3 regions of the Paenibacillus sp. Y280 genome follow, and region 2 is predicted to be linked to each of the others. Evidence: riboswitches for the same ligand, from Rfam matches in the RefSeq annotation. Region 2 holds a riboswitch; each other region holds the start of a gene.
What was found. Region 2 has a riboswitch for cyclic di-AMP ahead of AC1TPC_RS00350 (TrkH family potassium uptake protein). Riboswitches for the same ligand answer to the same signal wherever they lie in the genome.
Positions count from the first base shown of each region.

Region 1 (4,295 bases), on a different contig from region 2:
GATGAGCACCACAGCCAGCCGCCGCGATTAAGCGCATTGTCATAGTCGCTTAAGTGAAGGCGGAAATGCTGCTCCCCAAGCGTAAACGGACAAAGCAGGTTTTTCGTTAGAAACATGGCCGTTACCATTCGCAGCCGATTCGGAAGATCCCCCGTGCGGTTCAGCTGCGTCATAGCCGCGTCGATGATCGGAATGCCAGTGGCAGCGGCAGACCATGCCGCAAGATAAGCATCAGAGAGCGGTGACAAGTTCGCCAGCTGCTCGTAACGGAAGAAATCTTCATGGTACATGGCCTGGTACAAGTAGAAATCACGCCAAGCCAGTTGACGGATCCATGCTTCGGCACCGGGCAAGCCCTGCGTAAGCTCGTAGGACTGACGCGCCGATATAGCGCCGGTGTTCAAGAAGCGAGCGAGCCCGCTAGTATGCTCCTCCGTGTAGATGTCCCGACTATCCGCATAAGAGGCGAGTCGCTCGCGTGCAAAGCGATCCAGCTTAGCTGACGATTTCTGTGAGCCTTCTACTCTCGTGCCGCCAAGCGAGTGTGAAATGGCATCCGGCAGCGCGAATTGCAGAGCGACCTTGGTGTTGATTTCGCTTAAGGTCGCGAGATCCTGAATCGTCGTCTCGCCCGCCTTGCTGTAGTACTCTTGCATATAGCTGCTCCACATGCGGTAGAAAGGCGTAAACACCTTGTAAGGCTCGGATCGCCGAGCATACGCAGGGAAAGCTTCCAAATCGGCCAGCGGCGCATCGGCAATCGATATCCAGCGGCGATTCATGGCTCGGACGGTTAGCTGAAGCCGCTCGTCGCGCCGGCGGGAGTAAGGCGTGTAGTCGGCATGGGCGATAACCTCATCTATCGGATGCGCCTCTAAGAGCGCTTCGGTAATCGAAGCGGGATCGCCATGCAGGACATGCAGCTCTTTCCCCGCCTTGGAATAGCTGTGCAGCAGGGAGGCGGCTTGCGCCATAAAATTACGGCCGCTGTGACTGTTTAATCTGCCTCCGTCCGTGAGGACAGGATCTATGATTAGCAAATGAATGCCCTGCGAATCCTTATTTCTCAAATAATCGAATGCGCGCAAATCTTCGGTACGCAAATCCTTGCGATGAATAAACAAATACATTGAGACTGCTCCTTCCCCTTAGCGGCGCAATAACAGCAAAGCCGCATGTCATTTGTCGCTTGAGGACAAACAACTGCGGCTTTGCTGAGTGAGTCTACCCGTGCAACTCTCATACAGAGAGGGAATAGGTTACTCTATTGTCCGTCGGCGTATGCTTGGAAAGAATCTGCATCCATAACACGACGAGCAGTTATAAAACGATTTTCATAATAAGAGGAGTTAAGTTTGTCTGTCACAACGCCTCTGCTAGAAGAGGAATGTGCAAACTTGCCATCTCCTATGTAAATGCCTACGTGGGATACCGTGCTGTTGTTTCCGCCAACAGTGTCGAAGAAAACTAGGTCTCCCGGAATAAGGTCCTCTTTAGCAACCTTATCGCCTGATTTTGCTTGCGAGCCGGATGTGCGTGGAAGCTCGATGCCCATTTTTTCGAACACATAGCTCGTAAATCCGGAGCAATCAAAGCCTTTCGACGACGTTCCGCCGCTTTTGTACGGTGAACCGATAAGATCATTGATGAAGCCGTTTAGTTTTGAGTCTGCGAAAGCGCTCCCAGCCTGGAAAGCGAGTACGAGAACGAGACCCAGTAGTAATGCGGTAACCTTTTTCAATTGTGAAACTCCTTCCAATGCCGACGAGGTTAGCTGTGGGGTTCGGTTGAAGGCTCCCTATGACTCCTCAGGCGCTGACAAATGTCAAACGTCGGAATCAATTCACCCAGAGTGGTTCCCCCGTTTTCCAAATAGGAAATTAGGCAGTTTTTTATTGCTCCTGAGAATTATTCGATTATTTTCATTGATCTCCTGCCTTTCCTGACTATTTCTAATAATTCTCATGTAACCTTTTGACTATTTGCTTCGTTTAACCGTTTATTGTGTAAAATAAACACTCATCACTAGTTCTTTCTAACTAAATGCAATGACTCAATTTCATTAATTATGTGGATCCGGTGTAAAATATACCGATTTGTCCCCTTGGTATCCTGTCTTAAAGACTATTCAATCATGCGGATAATGGCGGTATGATAGCATTTTGCGGAGAAAGATTAAAAAACTCTCATGCGAAGAATGACGAGTTAAAAAATTCAGTTTGCGGCATGAAAAAGGAGCCGTCCCTCAAGATCTATCATCTTGAAAGACAACTCCATCTACATGTAGACAAGCTATTATTTCGCAGTAATGATTTTTTCAGAGATGAGCTGCGGGCCTTCGTTCTTTTGCTCCATCCAGAACCGGAGCTTGTATTTGCCTGAGAACTTAAATTCATAGGAGACAAGCTTGGAGCTGAACCAGAAGGTATCCTTTTCGACAAACTCCTTGAAATCAACATCAGATTGGCTGCGGCCGTCAATGGTCGTTTCTTTATCGTTAGGATCGACAATCGTGACCTTGAATTCAGAGATGGCAACGTTCAAATTATCGATTTGCGCCTGCACCAAAAACTTCTGAACCGTACCTTTATCAACTTGCCCAAACATCGTCCGCTTCTCATTCATCAGAAACATATGAACATTGGGCTTCTGAATGACAAGCTTCTTATCGCTCCCCTTCCACTGCGTAAAAGCCTGCAGGGAATCGCTTAAGGAACGAATATTGATATAAACCTTATCATCGACTAATAAACCATCTTCAATGGATTGTTTATTATTAAAAAGCAGCGTTACTTTTTGTAACATTTTGTCTGCTGCAACCAATGAACCGCCCGATAAGAGCAAAACCATGGATAATAAAATCAGTTTTTTGCGCATCATTTATGTGTATCCTCCATTGTTCATTTACTTTCATCTATATATACAGAAATTGCATGATTTAGTTGCGGTCTATTTTGAAAATAAAAAAAGCCTCGTATCCACAATAATTTGTGGAGCCGAAGGCTTCTTCAGGTTAGGATTGTTTCGTCTGTAGACAATCGTACTGCGCGGCTATGGTCCATACCTTCACTACTGTTTTTACGAGGTAATAGCCTTGATGAAGGATGAGCGCGAACAAGCCGGCCCAGAGCATCGATAAGCTGGTGACAACGAGCCCGGCAGCTGCTCCGATCCCCCACATGATGAGTGAAATGGCTGCGAAGGAGATAAAGTTTCGAAGAGCCTTCCATAAGGAACGGAATACGCCTTCGCCCGATGTGGCGCCGAATTGCATAGCTAGAAACAGCAGATGCAGCACCGTACCCCACAGCAGCCACAGGCCGGCCCCAGGCAGCACCGCTCCCAGCAGCTCTGGAATGGAGCCGCTCTCCAGTAGCGCATCGAGGCCGCGCGGGAGCAGCCACCAAGCGGGAGCCAGCGATAAGACGGTTTCCATCCAGTACAGAAGCACAACAGGCTTCCAGTTTTTGCGAATGCCCTCAAGGAAGCGGGTTCCTCCGTCTAATCTCGTTTGATTCAGCGAGTAGAACAGACCGGCGTTAAACAAGGGAGTTAGCAGCATTCTAATAACCATGAGGCCGCCGAGGGTCCACACATACGGAGTGATCAGATCGGTCTTGAATAGCTGGAACTGGGCTTCGGTCAAGAAGAGCTGGGCAGCGGTGTCGGACGGATAGGAGCTCGGATACCGCCGCAGCAGCGGCGAGACGACCGAATCAATGAAGCGATAGAGGAAAAACCCCCATAGCAGCTGATACAAAAATAATAAAATAACGAGATAAAAATGTTTAACCGCGAGTTGCCAGCCTTGCTTCACATGTATCTTCATCGTTTATCGCTCCTTGAACGCAATTACTTACCAGCTCAGCGACCCGAGCAGCCCTTCGAGCAGCTTGACTGCGCCAATGCTCCACCTCGTGCGCTTATCCTCCGGCAGCTCGGCCTGCATATAGTTGTTGATGAGCTTATTGTCGAGTACGTTGCTGTGGCCCGGATCGATCATTGCCCATTTGAGCGGCGCGGAATGCAGCTGCGTATATTGAACGTGAGATTCTTCGGCATTCCATAGCTTCGTTAATTTATTGCCGTCGGTGAACTGCAAAACGACCTTGATCTCGCCGTTGCTGCCGCCGTTCTTCTTGACGAGCACGACTGACTCGTACATATTGGCGCCATCTTGCGCAACCGGGCGAACGCGGATCGATTCGACCGAGAAATCGGCCATTTGGTCGTCGTACACATATTGGCTGAAATAATCATGCCATCTCGCCTTCGTCACCGTCTCTACGACACGC
Region 1 covers NZ_JBXCIW010000029.1:21,555-25,849, forward strand. The annotation lists gene AC1TPC_RS24235 (FAD-binding domain-containing protein) at 1-1,130, opposite strand, end outside; gene AC1TPC_RS24240 (C40 family peptidase) at 1,265-1,741, opposite strand; cyclic di-AMP (ydaO/yuaA leader) riboswitch at 1,745-1,897, opposite strand; gene AC1TPC_RS24245 (hypothetical protein) at 2,296-2,880, opposite strand; gene AC1TPC_RS24250 (hypothetical protein) at 3,014-3,829, opposite strand; gene AC1TPC_RS24255 (M1 family metallopeptidase) at 3,857-4,295, opposite strand, start outside.
Region 1: it holds a riboswitch for cyclic di-AMP, as region 2 does, so the genes downstream of both, AC1TPC_RS24240 (C40 family peptidase) here and AC1TPC_RS00350 (TrkH family potassium uptake protein) in region 2, are expected to answer to the same signal.

Region 2 (4,295 bases):
CCCCTCCGTCCGACTATGGATTAACGAGCTGGCGGCGCGTTTTCCAACCAAAAAGGACAGCAGCCTCTAAAAGAGGCCACTGTCCTTCAGCATTTCCAATATTACGCTTCCGAATCCATCCCCAGCCGTTTTGCGACAAAAGCGGTGGTGCTGGCTTGGAGCAGAACCGTAATGAGAATGGTCATTAATTAATAGAAGCAATCTATTCCGCATGCTGGATGCCTGCGCTTGTGATCATTCCCGATTAAACAGCAGGAATAACCCCCGTTTCTCTTACCCACATCATAAATACGAGCTCATTTTTGTTCCATCCCGCCTTGCGGTCAGGCAAACTATAGAAGCACGGCCCGCCAGCATCCCAGCTATAACGATAAGTATGAGCAATATTAGCAAGTGATGTATGATTGGCGTCGCAGCGGTTTCCACCTGCATGTCAATTCCATTCCTAATAACAACTTAACGAATAACAGTTGCCTCAAAATCTTCGATTTGCGCGTTTGTTCCGATAACAACCATCACATCGCGCTCAGCAAGCACATCTGTTGCCGTTGGCGCAATAATGATGCCGGATGGCTTGTTGATCGCAACGATGCTGCAGCCGAACCTTGCTCGCGGGTTCAGGTCATGCAGCGACTTGCCGTTCAAGCAATGAGGTACAGCAAGCTCGGCAATCGTATATTCCTTGGAGAGCTCAATATAATCGAGCAGGTTGGGTGAAACGAGCTGATGCGCAACACGAATGCCCATGTCCCGCTCCGGATAAACGACGCGGTCGACGCCGATTTTCTCAAGCACGCGGCCATGCAATTCCGTCATTGCTTTCGCAACAACCTGCTTGACACCTAGATCCTTAAGCAAGATGGTCGTTAAAATACTCGCTTGAATGTCATCGCCAATTGCAACGACGCCGCAGTCAAAGTTGCGTACACCGAGCGAACGAAGCGTTTCTTCATCCGTACAATCGGCAGTTACGGCATAAGTGAGGACACCGCTCATTTCCTGAACGGCCTCCTCGTCCTTATCAATGCCAAGCACCTCATTGCCGAGCTCGATTAGCTCGCGGCCTAAGCTTGATCCAAATCTACCTAACCCTATTATGACAAATTGCTTTTTCTTCGTCCCCACTTGCAGCTTCCCCTATCCAATCGTAATTTTGCCTTCAGGATACCGGTACAATTCTTTTTCTGTGCGTGGCCCCAGCGCATAAGCTAGCGTCAAAGGTCCAAGCCGTCCGGCAAACATCGTTAATGCAATGACTATTTTTCCTACTGTGCTGAGCTCCGGAGTAACGCCAATCGACAACCCCACCGTACCGAACGCAGAGGTGGCTTCAAACAATAATTTAATGAACGCATGATCCTCCGTCATCGACAAGATCATCGTTACAATAATAACTAAACCTAATGAGATTAATGTAATCGTTAGCGCCTTAAAAATCCTGTCCTTGCCAAGCCGATGCCGGAACATCACAATATCCTCGCGTCCGCGAATCATCGCAATAACAGCTCCGATCAGTGTAGTAAAGGTCGTGGTCTTGATACCGCCGCCTGTCGAGCCCGGCGATGCCCCGATAAACATCAGAATGATGGTGAAAAACATAGTTGCTTGTCGCAAAGCTGTATAATCAAGCGTATTGGCTCCCGCCGTCCGCGGCGTCACCGACTGGAAGAAGGAGGATAAAATCTTACCGCCCCAGTCCAACGAGCCAAGCGTCTTCGTATTGGAAAACTCGAAAACAAAAATGACGATTGTTCCTACTGCTATTAATGTCCCCGTCATGGACAGGACAACCTTGCTGTGCAGCGACAGCCTGCGGTTTTTGCGATACTCCATCAAATCCGACATGACGACAAAGCCTAAACCGCCGGTTATGATGAGCATCATTGCCGCGATATTGACGATGGGATCAGATACGTACAGCGTTAAGCTTCTGTAGTCGCCAAAAATATCAAATCCCGCATTGTTGAATAAGGAAACGGCATGAAACGCTCCGAAAAACAACGCTTTGCCAAGCGGCATATCGAATGCAAACCTTAAGGTAAACAAGATGAATCCGACGAATTCGATCGCCAGTGAATAAACGATGACCCTCCTAATGAGCCGAACGATACCTTCCATGCTCGACTGATTCATAGCCTCTTGCAGCAAAAGACGCTCTCGAAGTGAAATCTTCTTGCGCAGTACAAGCGCAACCAGCGTTGCCATCGTCATAAAACCCAGTCCGCCTAGCTGGAATAAGCACATCAATACGACCTGGCCAGGAACGGAGAAATATGTACCCGTATCCACGACGACAAGCCCCGTAACGCATGTCGCCGAGGTCGCGGTAAACAGCGCATCGATGAAAGGCAGCCGCTCACCGCTTGCCGATGCGAATGGCATGGATAATAATACGGCACCCAGCAATATAATAAGCGCGAAGCCGCAAACCAATATGCGCGGAGGCGACCACTTGAGAACATTCCAATCCCTCTTCATCCGTTGTCCTTCTTCTGTGTATGTCTTATCATAATTACTTGTTTTTGAGCATAAAAAAAAGCACTGGAAACTCAAGTGCTCTGTGCGATGAGTCCTGTTCCAAGACGCCTACGAGGTTAGCTGACGGATTCGGGCCTGGACAGGCAGCCCTATTCGGCGGCAAGAGCCCAAGCTCCACCGCTAAAATTCACCCCATGCCGCCAAATGAGAACCGCCTATGCAAACAGCTAGTTCATCTATTTTGACAGCTTTATGGTTCCCCCGTTTTCCTAAGGAAATTCGGCTGTGCTATTCAATTTGTATGACGTTAACGATTATAATCCTAAAGCAGTCCATATATAAAGGTGATATTTTTGACAAAAGGGACGATATTAGTCCAAATACGGGCATTGGGATTAAGAAGCAAGCTTCAAGCTTGCTGGACATCGTTATTTCGCAGTTTCTTGTGTGCAAACCTTTATTTTCATTGGATAAATCAGGGATTAATGTGTTAATGTATGGACATATGCTACTCATTTTAAAGACAGTTGAGGTGAATCCATGATTGATTCTATCAAGCCTAATGAATGGAGACGTTTTCTATGGGCGGCGATTGCATGCTTTATTATTTATGCAGCCGTTGACATCGTTCCCATGTTTGCCTCCATTGCATCCGGCGAACTAAACACAAAAGTTATTGAGAAATCGACCGCTGAGAGCCGCGCCACCGCTTTCGCAGAGAAACAGACGGGTCTAAAGGTCAAATCGGCTAAAGCTGTTCATCAAACCGATAAAATAATGAACGGCTATCTTTCCAAAAATAAGCTGTCCAAAACGTATGCTGACAAATATGACCCCAGCTTCCCGACCGATACGTTTCAGGTTGATTTGAAATTTAGCGGCGGCGGCGGCTTCGTTTACTTACATATGCAAAGCGAAAAAATTGTAGCATGGAATTTGCAAATCGACGGTGAAGAACTCTCTGATGCAGATAAAACGAAGGAAGCGAAAGCTTTCCTGACGAATCAAAGCTTCAGCGGGGTTGAATTTCAAAGTAATCGAATATTGGAAAACGGTGATTGGGAGGGCATGCCTAAAGCCGACTACGCCATACAGGATGCGAAGTTAACGATTCATGTTGATGCGCGAATCGTTGATGGTCGAACCGTCATAACCAAATATAAGCCTGCATTTATCGCCCCGGATGATTACATCAATTATGTGAAGAATCAAGACAGGATTGCTGGTTTCCTTACTGGCTTCGGTTACTTCTTCATGAGCTTTGTCTTGTTCGTCTTGGCTATTATTTATGCCGTGCTATACCGAAAGTTTACCTCTTTCAAATTTGGTATTATATTGACCATCGTTTACTTTATCACCTATATCATCATGAATCTGAATGTGCTGGACGGCATTCGAGCCTCGATGGGTGAAAATGACCTAGCTGGTGCGACAACGGCCGTTACAGCAGTCGTGACTGTGCTTCTGACCATCCCAATGGCCGGAGCCATTTATATTTCATTGATCGCTGGCGATGGCCTATGGAAGGCGCAGGGCCGCGACTTATGGCCGCGCTTCGGACAGAAAGGCTACGGCGACCATGTATGGCGCAGCGTAGGCCTCGCCTATTTATTCGCGATTATCCTATTCGCGCTGCAATCCGTCATCTTTATCGCCTTAAGGCTGACAATCGGCACATGGGACACATCGGATGCCACCCAGTCTCCTTATAATATGGGCATATTATGGCTCATGCCGGTGCTTGCTTGGGCGGCTGCCATTTCAGAGGAAGCTGTCTTCCGTTTCTTCGGCATTGGATTATTCCGCAGATGGTTCAA
Region 2 covers NZ_JBXCIW010000001.1:77,060-81,354, forward strand. The annotation lists gene AC1TPC_RS00340 (LysR family transcriptional regulator) at 1-70, shown strand, start outside; gene AC1TPC_RS00345 (potassium channel family protein) at 457-1,125, opposite strand; gene AC1TPC_RS00350 (TrkH family potassium uptake protein) at 1,138-2,478, opposite strand; cyclic di-AMP (ydaO/yuaA leader) riboswitch at 2,569-2,773, opposite strand; gene AC1TPC_RS00355 (CPBP family intramembrane glutamic endopeptidase) at 3,019-4,295, shown strand, end outside.

Region 3 (4,295 bases), on a different contig from region 2:
GTCACGGCCCGTTCTCCCACTCCTTAGAAGAAGTATTCGACACGGAACACGAAGAGTGGACCTGCAAAATTATTCTTGAGCATTCGGAAATCAATCATGTGCTGCGAGCTGTATCGGAAGATTTCCCTTCACAGGTTGCTGCAGTTATCCAGAAAACATATCCAAAGCCCATCGTTGTAAGCCTCATATCTAGCCAAATGGATGCTGATCGCATGGATTATTTGCTTAGAGATGCTTATTATACTGGCGTAAACTATGGAACCTTCGATTTAGAGCGCATATTACGCGTATTGCGACCTTATAAAGGGAAAATTGTAGTGAAAGAGAGCGGGATGCATGCCGTAGAGCATTATTTGATGTCTCGCTATCAAATGTATTGGCAGATTTACTTCCATCCAGTAACAAGAAGCTCTGAGATTATTTTACGTCAAATATTTCGTAGAGCACAGGAGCTTTATGTGGGTGGCTATACATTTGAATGGTTGCCGAACCCTCTTAAATGTCTGCTTCATAACAACATGACGGTGAATGATTATTTGAAACTGGATGAGGCGCTAGTTCAAACGGCTTTCACGCAATGGGCAGAGGAGCAGGATTCGCTGTTAAGCGATCTTTGCGATCGATTTATGAACCGTCATTTATATAAGTACATAACGATTGATAACCCTGATGATCAGCTTTTAAATGAGATTAGCGATTGCTTCTCTTCTATAGGAATGAATCCCGATTATCATATGGAAATTGACTTCCCGTTTGACCTGCCATACGACGTATATCGACCGGATAAAAAAGAAGGAGAAAAGAAAGAAAAAGCGCCGATTTTGTTGTTGGACGGTCAGGATGAAATAAGTGAAATATCTGCCAAATCCGACATCGTTCGTTCAATAACCGGATTGCATCAGGGGCAATATCATCTGTATTATCCGGAAGAGCCGCTCAAAAAAAATATTTCACAAATACCTGATTCATTAAAAAAATTATTTAAACTCGACTGAAGGAGCCTGACACTAACATGACATTGCTATTTGATACCCACACCCACTTAGACTCATATAAGTTCGATGAGGATCGCCACGAAGTTATTCAGCGCGCAAAGGATGCAGGCGTGCACATGCTCCTTAATATCGGCTTTAACCGCGAGACCATTCCAACGACGATAGCGCTTGCTGAGCAGTATGAATTTATTTATGCGGCTGTCGGCTGGCACCCGGTTGACAGCATTGACATGCTTCCGGAGGATTTGGAGTGGATAGAGCGTTTATGCGCGCATGAGAAGGTTGTTGCCATCGGTGAGATCGGTCTTGATTATCACTGGGATACCTCGCCCAAAGACGTTCAGCAGCGCGTATTTCGCGAGCAAATCCGTCTTGCCCGTAAAGTAGGCAAACCGATCATTATTCATAATCGTGACGCGCATGAGGATGTTATTCGAATTTTGCAGGAGGAAAATGCAGCCGAGGTTGGCGGGGTCATGCACTGCTTCTCCGGCAGCCCTGAAACCGCGAAGCAATGCCTCGATATGAACTTCTATATTTCGTTCGGGGGACCGGTCACTTTCCAAAATGCAAGGGTTCCCAAAGAGGTGCTCAAGCAGGTTCCGCTCGATAAAATTTTGATTGAAACCGATGCTCCGTATTTGGCTCCCCACCCCTTCAGAGGGAAGCGAAATGAGTCCTCTTATGTGGCACTAGTCGCACAGACGGCAGCCGAATTATTAGGCAAATCGGTAGAAGAAATAGGTGCGATTACGACCGAAAACGGTAAAAAATGTTTTGGTATTGTATAAAAACGAGAGAAACAGAGAGAATTTAAGACCTTTATCGCGTAAAAACTAATTTTTATAGCGATTATCGCTTAATTTTTCCGTCTTTATCCACCATTTTAGCTTAAATCGTCTTTTATCGTATCTTTACAATTCACCTCGTATGAGGTTATGATTCAACTCAGAGCATTACATTTTGTATTGGATTTCCAGTTTGCGCTTAATCTCCATCTGGAGAGCGGGGGAACCAAATACGGGTTTTATGTACCGTGTTTTGAATTCTTCAAGGGGTGAATTTCGGAACCTTTGCCATGAGCATTGCGTTTTCGAATAGGGCGTCTCTCTTGCCCGAATCCGTCAGCTAACCTCGTAAGCGTTCATAGAGAGTGATCAACCTCGTGCATCCATTTTTCTGTATCCCAGCGTAGTCATTTACCGGGAAGCCACGAAACAGATCCTCTGTCGACGGCTTCTTTTTATTTTCGAATAAACGGGAATTTGTCGACATAGGGATAAAAGATGGGGGTGGGAGGATCGATAGCAGTACTGGATTGCGTGCTTGCACGCCAATATACTATAGTCGCGTCAGTTGTATCATGCGTAACACTTGGCGGCGGGGCTATGAAGGAGGACCGATGAAGTGGGAATACTCCAGGTTAAGGACACCCATGGGAAACGATCATCCAGCATGTCTTTCGCATTGCGATGGAAGCGTGAAAACTTGCGTTTGATTCTTTTGAGTGCTACTATCTCAATCGCTATGACTTTCATGTTTTTGGTGTTGTTGTACGGAACGGCTGTCAAAAGCGTCTCCGTAGTAGTGAATGGACAAGAAACCGTTGTGGAAACGAAGCAATGGGTCCTGCAACGCCTACTGGATGAACAAGCTATCGCAATTGGACCACTTGATGAGGTGTCCATACCGCTTAATGCGGCAATAAAGGACGGAGATCGAATTGAGGTAACTCAAGCGATTCCGGTAATTGTGAAAGCTGATGGCAAGACCTCTACTGTATATACGACAGAGAGAACAGTGCAGGCAGCGATCGAGGAATTAAATATTCCAGTTCGTAATCATGATAAAGTAATGCCTCCGCTTAATACGGTAGTTGATTCGGAATTAACGGTAACGGTTGTACGGGTTGACACGAAGGTGTCTGAATCCGAGCGTGCCATGCCGTACTCTATCGTAAAGAAGAAAGATCCTACGCTGGAAGCGGGTAAGGAAAAGCTCGTGCAAACCGGCAAGGAAGGCCTTATTGTTGAACATATCGAGAAGCAGTACGAGGACGGAATTCTCACTTCGAAGAAGATGGTCAGCAAGGTTGTCGAGACCGCTGCGGTGGACCATGTTATCGCGATCGGAACGAAGAAGGCTGAGCCTAAAGTGACTGTGCTCTCAAACAAAAGCCCGAGTGTTGCCATGCTGACAAAGAGCGGTGTAACATTTAAGGCCAAAACCGTACTTAAGAACGTCACGCTGACTGCTTATTCTGCAGGTGTCGCTTCTACAGGTAAAGATTCGGATCATCCGGATTACGGAATTACGGCATCCGGTTCCCGTGTAAAAGAAGGACGGACCATAGCGGTTGATCCGAAGGTTATTCCGATCGGCTGGTGGGTTTATATTGAAGGCATCGGTTTCCGCCGGGCAGAGGATACGGGCAGCGCGGTGAAGGGCAAAAAAATCGACGTATACTTCGATAGCAACAAAACGGCAAATAAGTTTGGCAGGAAGAAAGGCTTTACCGTTTACGTGCTCGGGCCAAATAAACCTTCTTCAAGCTAATTGCAGGATTACCATCATCTTATCGTAATATTCAATTAAATATGCCATCATAAGGAGAGGCACTGCCTCTTCTTTTTGCATGTTTGCGGGCTTATAAGAGTTTATGTTGAAGGGAATGGTCTTGATGATCAAAGAGATCATTGTCGTTGAGGGTAAAGATGATACCGCAGCGATAAAACGGGCGGTTGAAGCGGACACTATAGAGACGAATGGTTCGGCTATCGGTGAGGATGTATTAAGAAGAATAGCGCTGGCGAACGAGCGCCGCGGCGTCATTATATTTACAGATCCCGACCATGCGGGAGAGCGCATTCGCAAAATCGTTGCGAGGCACGCTCCCGGGTGCAAGCATGCTTTTTTGCCGCAGGAGCAGGCGTTGTACAAAGGGGATATCGGCATCGAGAACGCAAGTCCGGATGCGATTCGTACGGCACTCTCAGAGCTCCGTACAGAGTCGCTTCTCGAATCGGGTGAGATAAGCTTTGAGGATTTGATGGAAGCGGGGCTTATCGTGCATCCTGACGCTTCCAATCGGCGCCTTGTTATGGGCAAGCTGCTCGGGATCGGATATGCGAACGGCAAGCAGTTCTATAAGCGTTGTACAAGCTTCCGTATTTCCAAGGTGGAATTTGCAGAAGCGTTCAGACAAATGGAAAAGGAACTGGAGGGATAGAAGTTGAGCGATCACGAACACAATGAGCAAAGCAAGGCATCTGTGAAAACTGCATCCTTCGAGGTGGCAAC
Region 3 covers NZ_JBXCIW010000023.1:9,549-13,843, forward strand. The annotation lists gene AC1TPC_RS22155 (HD domain-containing protein) at 1-995, shown strand, start outside; gene AC1TPC_RS22160 (TatD family hydrolase) at 1,019-1,786, shown strand; cyclic di-AMP (ydaO/yuaA leader) riboswitch at 1,970-2,154, shown strand; gene AC1TPC_RS22165 (ubiquitin-like domain-containing protein) at 2,403-3,551, shown strand; gene rnmV (ribonuclease M5) at 3,676-4,224, shown strand; gene rsmA (16S rRNA (adenine(1518)-N(6)/adenine(1519)-N(6))-dimethyltransferase RsmA) at 4,228-4,295, shown strand, end outside.
Region 3: it holds a riboswitch for cyclic di-AMP, as region 2 does, so the genes downstream of both, AC1TPC_RS22165 (ubiquitin-like domain-containing protein) here and AC1TPC_RS00350 (TrkH family potassium uptake protein) in region 2, are expected to answer to the same signal.